One region of the Caballeronia sp. 11_S32 genome, then DNA from elsewhere that is predicted to be linked to it. Evidence: predicted binding sites of a transcription regulator. Region 1 holds the regulator's gene; each other region holds the start of a gene.
What was found. The regulator LexA, encoded in region 1, represses DNA repair genes until DNA is damaged. The targets are predictions, from matches to a motif close to ACTGTATNNNNATACAGT.
Positions count from the first base shown of each region.

Region 1 (5,312 bases):
GATATGACCCGACACCACCGACACCGCGCCGAACTCGCCCATCGCGCGCGCGTTGCAGAGGATCACGCCATAGAGCAGACCCCACTTCACGTTGGGCAGCGTCACGCGCCGGAAGATCTGCCAGCCCGATGCGCCGAGCACGTGCGCGGCTTCCTCTTCGTCGTTGCCTTGCGCCTGCATCAGCGGGATCAGCTCGCGCGCGACGAACGGGAACGTGACGAAGATCGTCGCGAGCACGATGCCGGGCACCGCGAAGATGATCTGCACGTCGCGCGCGGCGAGCCACGGGCCGAACCAGCCTTGCGCACCGAACATCAGCACGTAGATGAGGCCCGAGATCACCGGCGACACGGAGAACGGCAAGTCGATGAGCGTGGTCAGCAACGCCTTGCCGCGGAAGTCGAATTTCGCGATGGCCCACGATGCGGCAAGCCCGAACACGACATTCAGCGGCACGGCGATCGCCGCGGTGATGAGCGTGAGCTTGATCGCGGACCACGCGTCGGGATCCTTCAGCGACTCGAAGTAATAATCGACGCCCTTTGCGAATGCCTGCACGAACACCGCGACGAGCGGCACGACGAGGAAGAACGCGAGGAACGCGAGCGCGATGCCGGTCAGCACCCAGCGCACGGCGCGCGGCTCGGTGACGGGATTGAGGCTATGCGTTTCGCGCGAAGTCGCCGTTTGCAACGGAAGAACCTTGCTCATGCCGTTTCTCCCGCAGCCAGCGCTACATTGACGGGCGCAGCACCGGTCTTGCTCGTGCGGCGCTGAAGGAACCACTGCAACGTGTTGATGAGCAGCAGCATCAGGAACGATACGCACAGCATCACGACCGCGAGCGCCGTCGCGCCGGCATAGTCGTATTGCTCCAGCTTGGTGATGATGAGCAGAGACGTGATCTCGGACTTCATCGGCACGTTACCCGCGATGAAGATGACCGAGCCGTATTCGCCGAGCGCGCGCGCGAACGCGAGCGCGAAGCCGGTCAGGAGCGCGGGAAAGAGCGACGGCAGCACGACGCGGCGAAACGTGAGCCAGCGCGTGGCGCCCAGGCACGCGGCGGCTTCTTCCTGTTCGCGCTCGAAGTCTTCGAGCACCGGCTGCACCGTGCGCACGACGAACGGCAAGCCGATGAACGTCAACGCGACGAGCACGCCGAGCGGCGTGAACGCGACCTTGATGCCGAAGACCGCGAGATACTGCCCGATCCAGCCGTTGCTCGCATAGACGGCCGCGAGCGAGATGCCTGCCACGGAAGTCGGCAGCGCGAACGGCAAATCGACGATCGCATCGACGATGCGCTTGAACGGGAACGTGTAGCGCACGAGCACCCACGCGACGAGAAAGCCGAACACCGCGTTGATGAGCGCGCCGCCGAGCGCCGCGCCGAACGTGAGCCGGTACGACGCGAGCACCCGCGGCGAGCTCACCGCGCGTACGAACTGCGCCCAGTCGAGCGTCGCGGTCTTCGCGAAGGTCGCGGCGAGCGGAATCAGCACCACGAGGCTTAAGTACGCCACCGTGATGCCGAGCGTCAGGCCGAACCCGGGAAGCGCGCTCGGCTTCTTGAATGTGAGGGTCGTCATCCTTGATTCATCCTTGTGTGCGCGCCGGGGTCGGGCGCGCATTGCCTCGGGCGCGCGGCGTCATTGGTGCGCCGCGTCGCCCGCTTCTTCTGCTTATTGCGGTTGATAGATCGAATCGAACACGCCGCCGTCCGCGAAATGCGTCTTCTGCGCCTTGGTCCAGCCGCCGAACGTGTCGTCGATGGTGTAGAGCTTCAGCTTCGGAAACTGCTTCGTGAGTTCAGCGGGCACCTTGTCCGAGCGCGGCCGATAGAAATTGCGCGCGGCGATCTGCTGGCCTTCGTCGCTGTACAGATACTTGAGATACGCGTCGGCGAGCTTGCGCGTGCCGTGCTTGTCGACGACCTTGTCCACCACCGCGACCGGCGGCTCCGCGAGAATGCTCACCGACGGCACCACGATCTCGAACTTGTCCGGACCGAATTCCTTCAGCGACAGGAACGCCTCGTTTTCCCACGCGATCAGCACGTCGCCCTGCCCGCGCTGCACGAAGCTCGTCGTCGCGCCGCGCGCGCCGGAATCGAGCACCCCGGCGTTTTTGTAGAGCTTCGTCACGAAATCCTTCGCGGTCTGCTCGTTGCCGCCCGGCTTGTGCTGCGCGTACGCCCACGCCGCGAGGTAGTTCCAGCGCGCGCCGCCTGAAGTCTTCGGGTTCGGCGTGACGATCGACACGCCCGGCTTCGTCAGATCGTCCCAGTCCTTGATGTGCTTCGGGTTGCCCTTGCGCACGAGGAACACGATCGTCGACGTGTACGGCGATGCGTTGTCCGGAAGACGCTTCTGCCAGTCCGCGCCGACGAGACCCTTGTTCGCGAGCGCGTCGATGTCGTAAGCGAGCGCGAGGGTCACGACATCGGCCTGGAGGCCGTCCAGCACCGCGCGCGCCTGTCCGCCCGAGCCGCCGTGCGACTGCTTGAAGGTCACGGTCTCGCCGGTGTCCGCCTTCCACTTCTTCGCGAACGCCTGATTGAAATCCTGGTACAGCTCGCGGGTCGGGTCGTAGGAGACGTTCAGAAACGACGTCTGCGCAACCGCGTGCGCGGTCATGCCGGTGCTCGCCGCCGTCAGCGCCGCCGCCGCGAACAGGCGCCGCGCCCCCTTGCCCAATCCCAGTCTGATGCTTTGCATTCCCCGCTCTCCGTCTTATCGAATTGACGGAATCAGTCTATCGAGGCGTCTATATGATTAGAAATAATCGTTCTTCACTTTTTTATACGTAAAGCTGCTAAGAACGATATTCCCTGATGGAAGAAGCGCAAGTCAGCCTGGAACGGGCGTTCGGAAGCCCGCCGAGCGCGAACTTAAAGTAAAGCTTGAAAAGCCGGAAATACTGTATAAAAATACAGTCACCTGTCCATTCATACAGTGCACCAGGGGCCCGAGCCAGTGACCAAAACATCAAAACTTACCGCGCGGCAGCAGCAGGTGTTCGAACTCATCCAGCGCGCGATCGACCGCACCGGCTTTCCGCCGACACGCGCCGAGATCGCGGCGGAGCTCGGTTTCAGTTCGGCGAACTCGGCTGAGGAGCATCTGCGGGCGTTGGCGCGCAAGGGCGTGATCGAACTGGCGGCGGGCTCGTCGCGCGGCATCCGGCTGCTCGGCGATGCATCGCGCATCGATCGCTCGGAGGAATTGCCGCATCAGTTGACTCTGCCGCATCCGACCATCATGCAGCTTTCGCTGCCTTTGGTCGGTCGTGTCGCGGCGGGTAGCCCGATCCTCGCGCAAGAGCACATCTCACAGCATTACGCGTGCGATCCCGCGCTCTTCTCCAGCAAGCCGGACTATCTGCTCAAAGTGCGCGGCCTGTCGATGCGTGACGCCGGCATTCTCGACGGTGACCTGCTCGCGGTGCAAAAGCGCAGCGAAGCGAAGGACGGGCAGATCGTGGTCGCGCGCCTCGGCGACGACGTCACGGTGAAGCGCTGGAAGCGCCGTCCGGACGGCGTCGAACTGATCGCCGAGAACCCTGACTATGAAAACATTTTCGTGCGCTCCGGCAGCAGCGATTTCGCGCTCGAAGGCATCGCAGTGGGATTGATCCGCTCGGGCGAGTTCTGACGGTCCGGGCTCGCGCATCGGCAACATGGCGACACGGCGGAGGCCGAAAATAAATCCGGTCTTCAAGATTTTCGAGACAAAAAATGTCTCGCTGAGCACGCAAAATAGCCTCACCAACAGCAATCGGCATGCAGTCTTCCGGCCGCCGATCGTAAGAAGATAAATATCTCCAAAGGCCACATCCGGCCCCCGCAACCGCGACCAGAGATATTTACGGGTTCATCTAAACAAGCATGACGGCCACCGTTCGCGGTGCGCCGCGGTGCGTCCTATCGTCTGGAGAGTCATCATGGAACGTTTTGCCCGTCTGCTGCCCTTCCGTCAATTCGGCCGTCTGCGCCATCTGCGCTCACTGATCGGTTGTGGCATGCCGCGCGCCGAGACCACGCCCGATCTCTTCGACGACATGCCCGCGCTGCCGTCGCGCCAGCCGGCGTTCGCACGCGTATCGTTGAACAGCGCGGTGCATGCGGAACCCGCGGAGCGGGCGCCGGTGCGCGTCTATCGCGGGCAATCGCGCGTCATTCTGGTGGGCAAGATCGACGAAGTGTCGCGCATGATCGACCGCTGCATCGCCGAGGAAAGCGCGGACCTGGCCGGCGGTACGCTGGCGTAAGGCATCGGCGAGACTTTGCGGCGGCGAATTGAGACCCAGCGCACGAACGACGCGAAGTCCCGGGATATAATCCGCGCCCGCGCGGTCAATCCTTGATTCACGTCCTGCAAGAGAGGCTTTGTCGTCGCATGACCCGCACTACCCGATCCGTCGCCACCGCGCTCGTCGTCCTGATTCTCGTCGCGGCGCTCGGTTTTATATACGCGTCGCCGTACATCGCATTGAATCGTGTGAAGCGCGCGGCCGATGCGCGCGATGCGCAGACCGTCAACCAGTACGTCGATTTCCCCGCGCTGCGTGCAAGCCTCAAGGAACAGGTCGCGGCGCTGCTGACGCGGCGCGTGGATATCCAGAAGAGCGGCAATCCGCTCGCGATCATCGGGGCGATGATCGGCGCGGCGCTCGTCGGTCCTCTGGTCGATTCGTATGCGACACCGGACGGCGTCGCGGCCATTCTGAACGGCATTCCGCCGCGCGGCGTTCCCGGCGAGCGTCCGCCGCAGGCAGGCGATGGCTCCCCGGCCACCCCGGCGAACGCGCCTTCATCCGGCGTCGCGACCGCGCAACAGCCGCCGAGGGAACCGCCGCAGACCACCGCCGGCTACAGAAGCCTGAACACGTTCGTCGTCACGTACCAGCACGGCGCGGGCGACGCGCGCTATTCGGCTATCTTCCATCGCGACGGGCTCGTGTCGTGGAAGCTCGTGGCGGTCGATCTGAACGGTTGACGCGTCAAGCGGCCCCGCGCACGGGGCGCTGCTTCAGACGCTCATGCGCTCACGCCCCGGCTTCGGCCTTGACCGGCTTCGCCGCGTACGCCGCTTCGTCTTCCGCCTCGGCCGATTCACCCGCCTGACACACGGCAACCAGAATGCTGCACTTCACGCGATCGAGCAGCGGCGTGTTGCCCGCGCCCATCCACCAGCGCGCGAGACCGCTGCGGCAACGGTGTCCCACGACGACGAGATCGACCTGAAGACTGTCCGCAAGGGCCGCGATCTCGTCGATCGGATGGCCAAACGCGAAGTGCCCCTGCGCCT
Region 1 is NZ_JBXOWH010000003.1:2,037,128-2,042,439, forward strand. Features, by position in the region: gene cysW (sulfate ABC transporter permease subunit CysW) at 1-711, opposite strand, end outside; gene cysT (sulfate ABC transporter permease subunit CysT) at 708-1,592, opposite strand; gene AC1Z32_RS21125 (sulfate ABC transporter substrate-binding protein) at 1,686-2,720, opposite strand; gene lexA (transcriptional repressor LexA) at 2,979-3,656, shown strand; gene AC1Z32_RS21135 (hypothetical protein) at 3,946-4,272, shown strand; gene AC1Z32_RS21140 (DUF2939 domain-containing protein) at 4,401-5,000, shown strand; gene AC1Z32_RS21145 (universal stress protein) at 5,050-5,312, opposite strand, start outside.

Region 2 (5,312 bases), on a different contig from region 1:
CGACGACCGTCAGCGCGACCGGCAGGATCGCGCCCGCGCCCACGCCCTGCACGAGCCGGAACACGATCATCGCGGGCATCGACCACGCGAAGCCTGCGAGCACCGAGCCGATCAGAAAGATCGCGATGCCCGCGAGTATCGCCGGCTTGCGGCCGTACAGGTCCGCGAGCTTGCCGAACACGACGGTGAGCGCGGTCTGCGTGAGCAGGAACGACGAGAACACCCAGCTGTAGAGATTGAGGCCGCCGAGTTGCGTGGCGATCTGCGGCATCGCGGTCGAGACGATGGTGGCCTCGATCGCGACCATGGCCATGGAGGCCATCACCGCTGCGATGACGAGGGGACGAGCGGTTTTTCGTGTCTGTGACATTCGATTATCAAAGGCCGGCCGCTCGCGGCAGCCGATGAATGCTGCGCGAGCGCGCTGTGCATGAAGAATGGAGATACGGCAGCTTGCAGATGGCTTGCAGCCAGCGCAATGCCGCCGATCAGGATGGCGCCGGATGCAATGTTATCCCGCCGCGCGAAACGCTGCTCGACGAGGCCTGAAACCGCGCGCGCTCATTCAACGCTAATTCTTCGCGCCTACGCTTCATCTCGTGGACGGACGGCGCGCTTCCTCCAGGCGCCGCGGTTCGTTGCACGTTTGGCAACTCCTCAGCCCTTGGCGCCGGCCGTGACCGGACCGGCGCATTTTTTTACCGGCGCGCAACGCGTACCGGTCACGCACATGTCGTCTTTCAGAACGAAATCTCCGGGAATGTCGCCTAGAATCGAACCGGCGAATGGCTCGTCTCCCGCTTCGCCCGTCTCCTTTCCGATGCGGCGGACTCGAATGATCAAATCACTGAGAAATCAACTGGTCGTCGCGCTGGGGTTGCTCGTGAGCGTGATCGGCGTCGCGCAGGGCATCAGTTCGTATCAGTTGAGCAAGACCGGCATGAGCGCGCTGCTCGACATGCGGCTCGAACAGGTGGCGGCGCGTCTGCGCGATGGCCTCGCCTATGCCCTCCCGAAAAATCCCGCGCGGGGCACGCAAGACGACCGCGACGTGGTCGCCGTGGTGTGGAAGCCGAATGATCCTCTGCCGTTTCGCACGACCGACCCTTCGCTGCATTTTCCGCGTGACGCGAAGCCTGGCTTCTCCGCCGTCGTGGTCAACGACGAAGACTGGCGTCTCTTCACGCGCCAGGAGCCGACCATGACGATCCAGGTCGCCCAGCGCTCGTCGGTGCGCCGCGATCTGACGACGGAAGCCGCGACGCTCACGCTCTGGCCGATCGCCGTGCTGCTGCCGCTCGTGTGGATCGCGGTCGTGTTCGTCGTGCGGCGCTCGCTGCGTCAGTTGAATCAGCTCGGCGCGGAAGTGTGCGCCATCGATATGGGGCATCTGCAGCCGCTGCCGACCGTCGGCGTGCCCACGGAGATCGCGCCCTTCATTCATTCGATCAACACGATGATCGAGCGCCTCGCGACATCGATCGAAAAGGAGCGCAAGTTCATCGCCGACGCCGCGCACGAGTTGCGCACGCCGCTCACCGCGCTGCAGCTTCAGGCCGACAATCTCGCGCCGCACATCGCGCCCGGCAATCAGGAGCGTTTCCAGGAATTGCGCAAGGGCATCGCGCGCAGCGGCAAACTCATCGCGCAGTTGTTGCGGCTCGCCCGCGCCGATGCGCCCATGAACGGCGCGCCGCTTTCGCGCGTGGATCTCGCGGACGTGGTGACGGGCGCCGTCGCCGATGTATTGCCGATCGCGATCGCGCGCGGCATGGATATCGGCGCGGAGGAAATGGTGAGCGCTCACGTGCGCGCCGTGGAGACGGACATCGGCATGGCGGTGAAGAACCTCGTGTCGAACGCGGTGCGCTACACGCCCGATGGCGGCACCATCGATCTGCGCATGCGGCGCGACGGCGGCATGATCTGGGTCGACGTCATCGACAACGGCCCGGGCATCGCCGAGGAACTGCTGCCGCGCGTGTTCGACCGCTTTTTTCGCGCGAATCCGGACGTGGAGGGCAGCGGGCTCGGCTTGTCGATCGTGAAGGCGATCGCCGCGCGCTACGGCGGCGACGTGACGCTGAAGAACCGCGGCGACGCTCGCTCGGGCATCGTCGCGTCGATCGGCTTTCCCGTCGAGGAAGTGCGGGAAAGTACGGCACAAGCGGCACCCGCGTCCGCATGAAACGCCTCGGAATTGGTATTTGCGCCCGGTTTTGCGCCGATTACAATGCATTCGCTGCGTGGCGCAAAGCGAACATCGGCGGTCAATAGAAGAGATAAAAAGACCGGCCGTGCGTTTCATTCGCTTGGCGCCGCATTCCGGGCGCGTGGCGCGCGCCATTCTCGCCGGGTGCGGGGTGGAACATGCGAATTCTTCTGATCGAAGACGACGTGCAGATCGGCACGAGCCTCATGCGTGCGCTCAAGGATGCCGATTACGCCGTCGACTGGGTCCGCGACGGCAACGCGGGCCGCGAGGCGATAGCCGCCGCCGAGTACACCGTCGTGCTGCTCGATCTCGGCTTGCCGGGCATGACCGGCATCGAGCTTTTGCGGCAGGCGCGCACGGCGGGCAACGCGACACCCGTGCTGATCCTCACCGCGCGCGACGATCTCGACACGCGCGTGCAAGGCCTCGATCTCGGCGCGGACGACTATCTGCTGAAGCCCTTCGACATGCCCGAGCTGCTCGCGCGCATCCGCGCGGTGCTGCGGCGCAAGGCGGGCTACGCGGTCTCGCGTCTCGGCGACGATTCGTTGAGCCTCAATCTCGATCAGCGCACGCTCACGTGCGGGGAGAATTCGGGCGTGCTGTCCGCGCGCGAGTTCGCGCTGATGCATGCGCTGCTCGAACGTCCCGGGACGATCTTCTCGCGCGATCAGCTGGAAGACCGTCTGTACGGCTGGGGCAAGGAAGTGGAGAGCAATGCGGTCGACGTGCTCATCCATTCGGTGCGCAAGAAATTCGGCGCGGGCGTGATTCGCAACGTGCGCGGGCTCGGCTGGACCGTGATGCTCGGGCAGGCGGGCCGCGAGGAAACGAAGTAGCGCGGGCGAAGCCGCGCACGTTGCAGGGGCGGCGCGCCTCATTGCTCGCTGTGATGCCTGCCGAGCGCACCGCAAAAGTACATGCTGTAGTCGTGATCCTCCGTTTCCACCTGACGCATGCGGCGTTCGAGATCGGCGAGATCGCTCGACGAGGCGAGGTAGTCGTCGGTGGCATCGTGCGTGGAAAAGAAGCTGCCGAGGGATTTCGAAAGACGTTCAAACATGATGTGCTCCCGTCATTGAAAGATGGCCTGTGCATCTGTGCATCTGGCCGACGGAAATCAGGTTATGCCGCGCGAATTAGAGGCGAATGAGCGCTCTGCGAAGACACGCGGCACGCGCAATGCTCGTCTTCGGCATGACGAAGCGTTCGCCAACGCACCGTGCAACGGAACCCGCCGCGGGTAGGCACTGCCGCGCCGCACCATCCCGTGCTATCTTTGTTTTATACGGGTTTCATACGGAACGCCGTGCTTATCAGCAGCACCCGCCGCCGCATTCGTCGATCGTCTTCGAAGGCCGCCATGAACGATGTATCTCGTACCCTCAGTGCCCGCGACCGCGTCGAGTTGCTTTGCTGGCTCACGTGCGGCAGCCTCGGCGCGTACTACCTGAATGGCGACTGGCCGGCGCCCGCGTTCCACGTGCAGGCCGCGCACAAATGGCTCGACCGGCATCAGCGGTTCGCGGACTGGCTCACGGTCGCGAAGCTCGCGGCCATCGCGCGCGAGATCGCCACGCAGCATTGCGCGCTGCTCGAAGCGGACTGGGCGCGCGCTGCCGTCGAGGAAATTCTCGACAGCGAAGATCTCAACTATCAATCGGATGTCGTGCGGCAAGTCTTCGACGATTGCCGTCGCGCGCTCGCGGAAAAGCGCACGCCGGAGTGAGGCGGCCATCGCATGCGCGCAAAGGCTCTAGCGCGAATTACTGTATGGATGTACAGTAAGCCATTTTTCTTCGCCTGGCGGCACGGCTCAGCATGTTTGGTGCGTTCATTCCCGTCGAGTTCGCCCTGAGCGCGCCTGCTCGCGCGGCGGCGTTCTGATTTCCCCGATGGACGCGCCGTCTCCGCCCTCTGTTTTGCGCCGCATCGCCCATCTCGACATGGATGCGTTCTTCGCGTCCGTCGAACTGCTGCGTTACCCGGAACTGCGCGGCCAGCCGGTCGTGGTCGGCGGCGGGCGCAGCGCCACGCCCAAAACGCTTGCCGACGGCACGCGCCGCTTCAGACGCCTGCGCGACTACGCGGGCCGCGGCGTCGTGACCACCTCCACCTACGAGGCGCGCAAGTTCGGCGTCTTCTCCGCGATGGGCATGATGAAGGCCGCGCAGCTAGCGCCCGACGCGATCCTCCTGCCCACCGATTTCGATTCGTACCGCCACTACTCGCGTCTCTTCAAGGCCGCCATCGCGACTTTCACGGCGCAGATAGAGAACCGCGGCATCGACGAGATTTATATCGACGTGAGCGACCTGCCCGAAACGTCCGCCGATATCGGCAAAAGGATGAAGGACGCTGTGCGCGACGCCACCGGCCTCACGTGCTCCATCTGCATCGCGCCGAACAAGCTGCTCGCGAAGATCGGCTCCGAGCTCGACAAGCCCGACGGCCTCACCATCCTCACGATGGACGACCTGCCCACGCGCATCTGGCCGCTCGCCGCGCGCAAGGTCAATGGCATCGGGCCGAAGGCGAGCGAGAAGCTGGCGGCGCTCGGCATCGCCACCGTGGGGGACATCGCCGCCGCCGATCCGGGGCTTTTGCAGACGCACTTCGGCGGCACTTATGCCGCGTGGCTCGCGCGCATTGCGCAGGGGCAGGACGAGCGGCCGGTCGTCGTGAGCTCGACGCCCAAGTCGATGAGCCGCGAGACGACCTTCGAACGCGACTTTCATCCGAAGCAGGATCGCGCCACCTTGTCCGCCGAATTCACGGGGCTGTGCACGCGCGTCGCCGAGGACTTGCAGCGCAAGGGCTATGTCGGGCGCACGGTGGGCATCAAGCTGCGCTTCGACGACTTCCGCACCGTGACGCGCGATCTGACCATTCCCGTTGCGACGGCCGATCCCGTCGAGATTCGCCGCGCCGCGACGGAATGCCTGAAGCGCATCGTGCTCGACCGGCGCATCAGGCTGCTCGGCGTGAGAGTGAGCGCGCTCGCCGGGCGCGATGAGAGCGCGTTCGTCGAGCCGGTGCAGGTCGAATTGCCGTTCGATATCGCGGGCGAATGAGCTTTCCCATCATTCACGCTTCC
Region 2 is NZ_JBXOWH010000004.1:1,506,996-1,512,307, reverse strand. Features, by position in the region: gene AC1Z32_RS33125 (MDR family MFS transporter) at 1-370, opposite strand, end outside; gene AC1Z32_RS33120 (hypothetical protein) at 409-549, shown strand; gene AC1Z32_RS33115 (sensor histidine kinase) at 836-2,188, shown strand; gene AC1Z32_RS33110 (response regulator transcription factor) at 2,371-3,054, shown strand; gene AC1Z32_RS33105 (DUF3563 family protein) at 3,093-3,278, opposite strand; gene AC1Z32_RS33100 (hypothetical protein) at 3,579-3,944, shown strand; gene dinB (DNA polymerase IV) at 4,111-5,289, shown strand.
Region 2: dinB (DNA polymerase IV) is a predicted target of LexA. The motif match lies at 3,984-4,001, and genes of this name have one in related genera.

Region 3 (5,312 bases), 1.0 Mb from region 1:
CGGGCGAGATCATCGGCGTCCGCGTCTTGCAGACCCGTCGACGGCTCGACGGCGAACTTGTGCAGCAGTTCCGGCGTCTTTTCCGCGACTTCTTCGATGTCCATGCCGCCTTCGCTCGACGCCATCACGACGATCTTCTGCGAAACGCGATCCAGCACGAGGCCGACGTACAGTTCCTTCTTGATGTCCGCGCCTTCTTCGATCAGCAGGCGGTTCACCTTCTGGCCTTCCGGGCCGGTCTGGTGCGTGACGAGCTGCATGCCGAGGATCTGGTTCGCGTATTCACGAACTTGCTCGATCGACTTCGCGACCTTCACGCCGCCGCCCTTACCGCGGCCGCCGGCGTGAATCTGCGCCTTGACGACCCAAACCGGGCCGCCCAGCTCTTCCGCGGCCTTGACCGCATCATCCACCGAGAACACGGGTTTGCCGCGCGGGACCGCGACGCCGAATTTCCGCAGGATTTCCTTACCCTGGTACTCGTGAATCTTCATGCGTGATTCCTTCAGTCTGAGAGTTGGAGTGAACTTCTATTTGCTTGAACCGCTGATTCTTCGATTCTTCTTTGAATTCCGTGCATCACGCAGGCACCGCCTGCGCGCGACGAGGCGGACTAAGTCTCCGGCTTGTCTTGTGCCGTTGTTCCGGCTTCCGCTTTTTCGCCGGGCGTGTAGCCGAACCAGCGCGGGTAATGCTCCTTGACCGCGGGGCCGTCGAAACGCAGCGCATGGCAGCGGCCGAGCTGAAACGGCGGCTCGTCCTGCGGCGCGGCAGCGTTTGGATTCGATTCGTCGGAGTGCTTGAACGGATTGCCGTCCTCGATCTTCCAGACATCGCCGGCGAACGCCTGGACCGCGGCTGTAGGCAGGACGCCGCACAACTCGGTGAGATGCGTGCAGCCGGCTGTGCCGCGCAGCACCTTGTTGGCTTCGCGGCGGAAACTTTGGAGCAGATTGAGCCCGATGAGCTTGCGATAGACCGGATTGGACTCGGCGCACAGACCGCCATAGGGCGACCAGTCGGACGACGCTTCGACGTCGACGATGGTGAGCTTGCGGTCGATGGTGATGCGCAGCCAGAGTTCATGGATCGGCAGGCCGTGTGGCCGGACGCCCGTCGCGAGGCGAAAGTCGCGCGGCTTCTCATCGGTTAGACAGGCTTCGATATCCCACAGGCCGTCGTCACGCTCGAAGGCTTCCAGCCGAATCGCGCGGCGATGGCGCAATTGTCGGGGAGCGGGAGGTGAAAGAGGCATGCTGGACGTGAGCCGGTACGGGGAAAACCGTGCAATTTTAGCATATTGGGTATTCCGGGCCGGGGGATGCGCATCGCGAAAGGAACGTGCGTGCGGGATTGGGTGTAGATGGCGCGAGGCCCGGTCTCAGTCGTCGACGATCTCTTCGCTCCAGTCTTCGTCGCCGCCCTTGAGAATCTTGCCGATCGTGCCGCCCGAAAAGCCGCGCGCAGCCAGGAAGCGCGCCTGCTTGGCCCGTTCGGCGGGCGTCTGCGGCAAGACGCCGTACTTCTTTTCCCAGACCGCCTGAGCACGCGCGGCCTCGGTCTGCGCGAGCTTGTCGGCGGTCTCGCTGATGAGCGCGTCGCCGACGGCATGGCGCTTCAGTTCGCTGATGATCCTGCTGCCGCCCATGCGCGACGCGCGGCGATGCACGACGCTCTCGACGAAGCGCTCGTTCGAAAGCCAGCCGTCGCGCTCGAGACTGTCGAGCAGGGACTCGAGCGAATCGGCTTCCTCGACGTACGGGCGCAGCTTGCGCGACAACTCCGCCCTGCTGTATTCGCGACGCGACAGAAACGCGAGCGCGCGCCCCTTGAGTGAGCGTTGCGGGCGTTTTGGGTTGTTGGCTTCGGCTACCGAAGTCTTGCGGGTGCGCTGGCTCGAGCGGCTGTAGGCCGATTCGCTCGATGCGTCTGATGCGGTACGTGGCTCCTCCAAAGGCGCGCATTGTTCGAACGGCTCGAAAGGATCGGCGTCTTCGAACGGGTCTGCGAAAGATCCGTGGTCTGCTTTGGAGATTGCGCTTTCAGGCGCCGGCGAACTTGGCGCACATTCCGCGCGCAGCGCTTTGGGTTGCTCGGTTGCCTGCTTCAGCAAGGCCCGGGCTTGCTCCAGACGAGCAGCGCGATTTCCGGGGTGTGTGCCGCCCTCAACGCCGCTGCCATCGTCATTGAGGGGTCCGGAAACGCGACGCGCCGACGCGAATGGCTTCGCGTCGGCGCGTTCCTTGTTACCGCGTCTGAATCCGCCCGGCTTCGACGGTGCACCGCGCCGCTCACTGCTTCGCTCGTAGCGATCGACGGATTCGGAGCCGCCTTCGGTTCCTTCATCCGCCGTGTCAGCCTTCGATCCGAACCGGCGCTTCTGCATTGCGCTTCAGGCCTGATGCTTACTCGTCGTCGGCCGTTGCGGCGCCCGCGGCGACAGCTTCACCCAACGCGGCCACACCCAGCGATTCGCGGATCTTGTTCTCGATCTCGCGTGCGATATCCGGATTCTCGCGCAGGAATTCGCGCGCGTTGTCCTTGCCCTGACCGATGCGATCGCCTTGATAGCTGTACCAGGCGCCCGCCTTGTCGATCAGCTTGGCCTGCACGCCCAGATCGATGATTTCGCCCTGACGCGAGATGCCTTCGCCATAGAGGATGTCGAAGATGGCTTCGCGGAACGGCGGCGACACCTTGTTCTTCACGACCTTCACGCGCGTCTCGTTGCCGATGACTTCGTCGTTCTTCTTGATCGAACCGATGCGGCGGATATCCAGACGCACCGACGAGTAGAACTTCAGCGCGTTACCGCCCGTGGTGGTTTCCGGGTTGCCGAACATCACGCCGATCTTCATGCGGATCTGGTTGATGAAGATGACGAGGCAGTTCGTGCGCTTGATGGTGCCGGTGAGCTTGCGCAGCGCCTGCGACATCAGACGCGCCTGCAGGCCGGGCAGCGAGTCGCCCATTTCGCCTTCGATTTCCGCCTTCGGCACGAGCGCCGCGACCGAGTCGATGACGATCATGTCGATGGAGCCGGAGCGCACCAGCGCGTCCGCGATTTCGAGCGCCTGCTCGCCCGTGTCCGGCTGCGAGATCAGCAGTTCCGGCACGTTCACGCCGAGCTTGCCCGCGTATTGAACGTCGAGCGCGTGTTCCGCGTCGATGAACGCCGCCGTGCCGCCGAGCTTCTGCATCTCCGCGATCACCTGCAGCGTGAGCGTGGTCTTGCCCGATGACTCGGGACCGTAGATTTCCACGACACGGCCGCGCGGCAAACCGCCGACGCCGAGCGCGATGTCCAGCCCGAGCGAACCGGTGGAGACCACCTGGATGTCTTCGACCGCCTCACCTGCGCCGAGCCGCATGATCGACCCTTTGCCGAATTGCTTTTCGATCTGCGAGAGCGCGGCGGCCAACGCCTTGCTTTTCTCCGCAGTCATTCCAGCCGGGCCTTTCTTGCTTTCTTCCATGAATCGTCCTTTGCTATGATGAACGGCGTCTGAGGCAGTGCTCACGGGGCTTTTCACCTGCATATACGCATATGAAACCCACCTTCGGCACTCACGCAGACACTGTATAAAAAAACAGTAGTTTTTGCAAGCATGTACGGGCGTGGTGCTGCTTTTTTTCCACGCCGCGCGAGCCGCGCAAAAACCACGGAACACCTGGAGACCGCCGCGCCGGGCGACAAACGGTGCCGGCAATGCCGATGCGCTTCATCGCGCATGCATGGCGTACAAAGGCGCACACAACGATGCGAATCCTCATTGCCGAAGACGACAGCATACTCGCGGACGGCCTCGTCCGATCACTCCGCCAATCGGGATACGCCGTTGACCATGTGAAGCATGGTGTCGAGGCGGATACCGCGCTTTCGCTGCAGCCTTTCGACCTGCTGATCCTCGATCTCGGCCTGCCGCTCATGCCCGGTCTGGAAGTGCTGCGGCGCCTGCGCGCGCGCAATTCGCAGATGCCGGTGCTGATCCTCACCGCCGCCGACAGCGTGGACGAACGCGTCAAGGGACTCGATCTCGGCGCCGATGACTATATGGCCAAGCCGTTCGCGCTCAACGAGCTCGAAGCACGCGTGCGCGCGCTGACGAGGCGCGGCGCGGGCGGCGGCCCGACCGTCGTGAAGCACGGCTCGCTTTCCTTCGACCAGGTCGGGCGGATCGCGACCATCGGCGATCAGGTCATCGATCTCTCCGCGCGCGAGCTCGGCGTGCTCGAAGTGCTGCTGCAAAGAACCGGCCGGCTCGTATCGAAGGAACAGCTCGTCAACCATCTGTGCGAGTGGGGCGAGGAAGTCAGCAACAACGCGATCGAGGTCTACGTACACCGGCTGCGCAAGAAGATCGAGCCGAGCGGCGCGAAGATCATCACGGTACGCGGTCTGGGTTACACGCTGGAGAAGGCGGGCGCCACGGCGAACGGCGGGAATGGCGCAAGCAGCGCGAGCCCGCAACCATCCGGCGAAACCGCCAGCCATCACTATAAGTAGGCCGCATGGCGTCGCCCGCTTCCACCGAATCGCGCGAGTCGAAGAACCACGCCGAAGCGGGCACCGCCGCCGACGATTCCGACGCCCAGCGCGACGCGCGCTACGCGAACCCGTTCGCGCCGCCCGATGAACTCGAGCCCGACGGCGAGGCGCATCCGCGCTCGCTCTTCGGCGAGATTCTCGACTGGATGCTCGCGCCACTCCTCTTGCTCTGGCCGATGAGCATCGCGGTGACGTATCTCGTCGCGAAGTCGATCGCCAACGGGCCGTTCGACCGCGCGCTCGAAGCCGACGCCTACGTGCTCGCGCGCCAGATCCAGCCGGTCAACGGCGTCGCCGAATTGCGGCTTCCCGACGCGACGCGCGATTTCCTGCGCGCCGACAACGTCGACAGCGTGTTCTTCCAGGTGCTCGGCACGCGCGGCGAACTCGTCGGCGGCGATCGCGACATGCCCCTGCCGCACGACGACGACCGCCCGCAGCCGGGCATCGTCGAGTTTCGCGACGATGTGCTCCGTGGCAACGACATCCGCGTCGCGTATACGACGGTCGATCTGCCCGGCCTCTCGCCCGGACGCGATCCCGACAGCGCGCAGCCCGTGCTCGTGCAGGTGGCCGAGACCCTCGACAAGCGCAGCCAGCTCGCCAACGACATCATCAAGGGCGTGATCCTGCCGCAGTTCGTGATCCTGCCGCTCGCGATCATCCTCGTATGGTTCGGGCTCTCGCGCGGGCTCGCGCCGCTGCATGCGCTGCAGTCGAACATCCGCGCGCGCCGCCCCGACGATCTCTCGCCGCTTCAGGC
Region 3 is NZ_JBXOWH010000003.1:1,033,121-1,038,432, reverse strand. Features, by position in the region: gene sucC (ADP-forming succinate--CoA ligase subunit beta) at 1-509, opposite strand, end outside; gene AC1Z32_RS16435 (DUF2889 domain-containing protein) at 614-1,255, opposite strand; gene recX (recombination regulator RecX) at 1,382-2,386, opposite strand; gene recA (recombinase RecA) at 2,406-3,476, opposite strand; gene AC1Z32_RS16420 (response regulator) at 3,761-4,507, shown strand; gene AC1Z32_RS16415 (sensor histidine kinase N-terminal domain-containing protein) at 4,513-5,312, shown strand, end outside.
Region 3: recA (recombinase RecA) is a predicted target of LexA. The motif match lies at 3,578-3,595, and genes of this name have one in related genera.

Region 4 (5,312 bases), on a different contig from region 1:
AAATCCTCATGCGCGACGTTGACGGCACGCGTCGCGCCCATCTTGCGGGCGAGCTCGAGGCGGTACTCGTTCACATCGGTGATGACGACATTGCGCGCGCCGACATGCCGCGCGATAGCCGCGGCCATCACGCCGATCGGTCCCGCGCCGGTGATCAGCACATCCTCGCCGACGAGGTTGAACGAGAGGGCAGTATGCGTCGCGTTGCCGAAGGGATCGAAGATCGCAGCGAGGTCGTCGGAAATGTCGGGCGGAATCTTGAACGCGTTGAACGCGGGAATCACGAGATATTCGGCAAAGGCGCCTTCGCGGTTCACGCCGACGCCGACCGTATTGCGACACAGATGACGGCGTCCGGCGCGACAGTTTCGACAGAAGCCGCACGTGATATGTCCTTCGCCCGACACGCGATCGCCAATGGCGAAACCGCGCACCTCCTGGCCCATCTCCACGATCTCGCCGACGTATTCATGACCGACGTGCATCGGCACGGGAATCGTCTTCTGCGCCCACTCATCCCATTTCCAGATGTGAATATCGGTGCCGCAGATAGCAGTCTTCCGAATGCGGATGAGGACGTCGTTATGGCCGACTTCGGGCCGCTTCACGCGCGTCAAGGTGAGGCCGGGTGCACGTTCGAGTTTGGCGAGGGCTTTCATTGCGTTTGATCCTGACGTTTGGTCCTGATGGTTCTGCTTCGAAGGTCGCGGGCTTGTGGCCCGGTCCCTTGCTTTATGCGCATAAAGGTCGACGGTCATGCTCAGCGGATGATGCCGAGCGATCGGCCGACGCGTGCGAACGCATCGACCGCGCGATCTATCTGTTCCTGCGTATGCGCGGCGCTCATCTGCGTGCGGATGCGCGCGCGTCCCTTGGGCACGACGGGGTAGGAGAAGCCGATCACGTAGACGCCTTCGTCGAGCAGCGCATCGGCCATCTTCGATGCGAGTTGAGCGTCGCCGAGCATGACCGGAATGATCGGATGTTCGCCGGGGACGAGATCGAAGCCGAGTGCGGACATCGCGCGGCGGAAGTGCGCGCCGTTCTCGCGGACGCGCTGGCGCAATGCCGCGCCTTCATCGCTTGCGAGCAATTCGAGCACCTTCAGCGAGGCTGCCGCGATGCTCGGCGCCAACGTGTTCGAAAAAAGATACGGCCGGCTGCGCTGACGCAGCAATTCGATGACTTCCTTGTGCGCCGCGACATATCCGCCCGACGCGCCGCCGAGCGCCTTGCCGAGCGTTCCGGTGATGATATCGACGCGATCCAGCACGCCGCAGTGCTCCGGCGTTCCGCGTCCGTTTTCGCCGATGAAGCCCACGGCGTGCGAGTCATCGACCATCACGAGTGCGCCGTAGCGGTCGGCGAGATCGCAGATGCCGGCGAGGTTGGCGATGATGCCGTCCATCGAGAAGACGCCGTCGGTCGCGATCAGCTTGAAGCGCGCGCCCGCCGCGTCGGCCTCCTGAAGGCGCGCTTCGAGATCGGCGAGGTCGTTGTTCTTGTAGCGCAGGCGCCGCGCCTTCGAAAGACGCACGCCATCGATGATGCTGGCGTGATTCAATTCATCGCTGATGATTGCGTCCTCTTCGGTGAGCAACGTCTCGAAAAGGCCGCCGTTCGCGTCGAAGCAGCTCGAATAAAGAATCGCGTCATCGGTTCCGAGAAATTGCGCGATCGCCTGTTCCAGTTCCTTATGCACGGTCTGCGTGCCGCAAATGAAGCGCACGGACGCCATGCCGAAGCCGTCGGCGTCGAGACCTGCCTTTGCGGCATCGATGAGGCGGCGATCGTCCGCGAGCCCGAGGTAATTGTTCGCGCAGAAGTTGAGCACGTCGCTTCCGTTCGCGAGACGAATGCCGGATGACTGCGGGCTCGCAATCACGCGCTCCGTCTTGTAGAAACCCGCGGCGCGAATTTCATCGAGTGTGGAGCGGAGATGGGTGAGGTATCGATCTTTCATCGCAATCCTTTTCGTGGCGTGCTGCTGGAGTCCGGCGGCGCTGCTAACGCACGCGCCCTTAGCCCTGTTATAGTGCATCCATCGCATCGGACATGTTCGGTATTTCGAACGCATTTCCGATATGCCGAACACTTTAAGGGATTGATCGTTTCATGGCAAGCACGGGTTCAGATGGAAAAACGGGCGATTTCGCGGGGGCCGGCGCGGCGCCGCCACGCGTCGGCGAAACTATTCAGCGATTGCGCAACGAGCGAAAGCTGACGCTCGACGATCTGTCGCGCGCGGCCGGGGTATCGAAATCGATGCTGTCGGAAATCGAGCGCGACAAGGCCAATCCGACGATCGCGGTCGCCTGGCGATTGACCAACGCGCTCGGCATCAGTCTGGATCAGCTGTTTGCGCAGCAGAGACCTGTCGAGGCGATTCGGGTCGCCGGGCCGCATGAAATACCGACCTTGAGCGGCGACAACGGCGGTTATCAGTTGCGCGTGTGGGGGCCGATAGAACTTGCCGGCAAGTTCGAGTGGTACGAGCTCACTTTGCAATCTGGCGCTGCGCTCACATCGAACGCGCATGAGCCAGGCACGCGTGAACATCTCACGGTGCTTAACGGATCGATCGAAGTGGATGCGTCTGGCGCGACGCGTCGGCTCAAGGCCGGTGAAACCGCGCGCTACGCGGCGGACGAAGCACACGCGATCCGCAACGTGGGCCGCGCCGACGCCAAGGCGCTGCTGGTGGTGATTCACGGCTGACCCAGGCGCGCGGGAGGCGCGGCCGACTTTATGCGCATCAAGTTCGGCCTGTGGACACCCGCGGCCAAACGAAAAACGGGACGCGCCTGGGCGCGTCCCGCTCGAAGCGGCGCCGACTTCACGGCGCCGTCATGCCCCGCATTACGGGTTCTTCTTTACGCTGTCCTTCAGATCTTCGCGCGCATCCCCCACGCCTTTTTGAACCTTGCCCGCCGCCTGCTGCATGTCGCCCTTGGCTTCCTGAGCCTTATCGCCGGTCATCTTGCCGACGCCTTCGTTGATCTTACCCTTGACCTGCTTGCCGACGCCTTCGACTTGATCCTTGTTCATCTCAGTTCTCCCGTGGTTTGCAGCGCTATGGGCCGCGCAGTGCCGTCGAACGAACGCAGTCAAGCGCCTGCGCGTTCCGCTCAGGAGATCTCCCAAGCACGGTTCAACGATGCGCTTCGTTGGCCGGCGCGCATAGCGGCGCATGTCTGAAACGCACGTAGGCGGAATCGCACATACACCCGGGTCGACTAGCGCGACGCTATTTTCATTGCAACAAGTACTGTATGTTTGTACAGTACTATAAGACCAGTTGGGAAGGGGTGAATCATGGAGTCGAACGGCGAAAATCTAAGCAAGAGGCAGTTCTCCCGCGCTGTGCGTGACCTCGAGCGCATCACGCGCCAGATTGCGGGGCGTTATATCGATAAAGGCGTGCCGCTGACCTGGCGGCTGTTGCATGCGATCGAAGCCGAAGCCGTTGCGGATCTGGGCTTCGCCGGACGGCACGAAGCCGCGCTGCGCGAGTTGTTCGCGCGTCCCGATACCTTTCATTTTCCCGAAACCGATGATGTAGTCGACGTCGCGGCCTCCGAGGCCTTGCCCGCCGTTTTCGCCTTCGCCGTGGACGCCTACGAGCGCGCCGCGCGACACCGACCGCAACTCGCCATCGCCGCGCACTGACACACACGCGCCCGGCACGCGGCAAGATCCGCGTGCCCCGGTTCATCCCCGCTCACGGCGCGAAATCCGCCGCCATGTCCGCATCGGAACGCGCTTCAAGCTTGCCGTCCCGGCATGCGGCGCGAAACACCTCGTAGTCCTTTTCGACCTGATCCGCATAGCCGCGGCCATAGCGCACGAGCACTTCGGCCATGCGATCGCTGTTGCCGAGATAGCCCGAGATCTCCGGCGCGCATCCGCCGGACTTCGCGTGTGCGCGGGCGAGCGCCCAGCCGCAAAGCGCGGCGTATTCGCGGAAAGCGTCGTCACTGTAGGTTTCCAGCTCCGCGGAAATCTTCATGTCGCGCAGTTGGCGAATATAGAGCGTGCGGCCGAGCGGACCCGTCGCCCAGCCGAGGAATGGGTCCGTGGCCGCCTGCATCAACCGTTGTCCATGCACCACGCGATGACCGTCGTGTTCGATCGCTTGCGCGTCCTTCGCCTGCTTCGCATATCTCGCGACGACCGACGTCGATGCTTCCTTCATCTGCAGGAAGAGCGGCTTGTCGTGGTGATCGGTAAGCAGCAAAACGAGGCAGCGCGTGCCGACACTGCCCACGCCGACCACTTTGAACGCGACATCCTGCAACGTAAACTGCGACAGCAGCCTCGCGCGCTCCGGCGTCAGCGTCGCGACATAGCTGCGCGTCAACGCGGCGAAGATCTCCTCGCGGCTGCCTTTCAGCGTCATCCAGCCGTCGCTCCTGTCGATCAGCGAACTCGCGCCGCGAATGTGGAACACAGCGGGCGGCGCATCGCGGATGCGCCACGTATCGCCCGTCCGATCCGCGAGCTTCGGCAACATCGTCTCGTGCGTCCGGCGCGAAGCGCGCTCGATGCCGCGCTTGATCCGCCGCCGCGCGTCGTCGCTCTGCACGGTGTCATGCATGCGATCGAACGTGATGCGTTCGTACCAGAGATCGAGCACGCTCATTTCGGCGTACTCGCGCATGTGCGTCTGATAGCTGCGCGCGGCGAGGAACGCGAACTCATCGGCTGCGAAACCGCCGTGGCCGAGATGCCGGCCGGCAATCGTGAAACTCGCGACGAGCCGCTTCAAATCCCATTCCCAGGGTCCCGGCGCGGTCTCGTCGAAATCGTTTAGATCGAAGATGAGTGCGCGTTCCGGCGTCGCGAAGCCGCCGAAATTGGATAAATGGCAGTCTCCGCAAATCTGGATGTCGATGCCACTGGCCGGCGTGACGGCCAGATCGTGCGCTTGCAGGATCGCGCTGCCGCGATAAAACGTGAACGGCGACACCAGCATGCGGCCGTAGCGCAGTGGAATCAGCGCCTCGACACGGCCTTTGCTGCTCATTCGCAGGAGTTCGATGGGATCGCGATCGATATCGCCGATTGCGTCGTGCGCGCCCCGCGGCGTGCGCTCGCGCGCGGCGCGTCCGTTCGCACGGCGTTGCTGCCAGGACTGCTGGGCCATCAATCACTCCTTTTTTGCTCTTGTGCGTACGGATGGAAGAAAGCCGTATAAACGACAGTAGTCGACGACATGCACGCCCGGCAAGACAGTTATCGACACTTCGATCGACAGCTGCGCTTGACGTCCGCCGCTCGAAGCCTGACCCTGTGCGCAGTGCAATACAGCG
Region 4 is NZ_JBXOWH010000004.1:1,710,582-1,715,893, forward strand. Features, by position in the region: gene tdh (L-threonine 3-dehydrogenase) at 1-659, opposite strand, end outside; gene AC1Z32_RS34065 (glycine C-acetyltransferase) at 761-1,963, opposite strand; gene AC1Z32_RS34070 (helix-turn-helix domain-containing protein) at 2,116-2,718, shown strand; gene AC1Z32_RS34075 (CsbD family protein) at 2,860-3,048, opposite strand; gene AC1Z32_RS34080 (DUF2471 family protein) at 3,316-3,669, shown strand; gene AC1Z32_RS34085 (DUF2252 domain-containing protein) at 3,722-5,146, opposite strand.
Region 4: AC1Z32_RS34080 (DUF2471 family protein) is a predicted target of LexA. The motif match lies at 3,268-3,285, and genes of this name have one in related genera.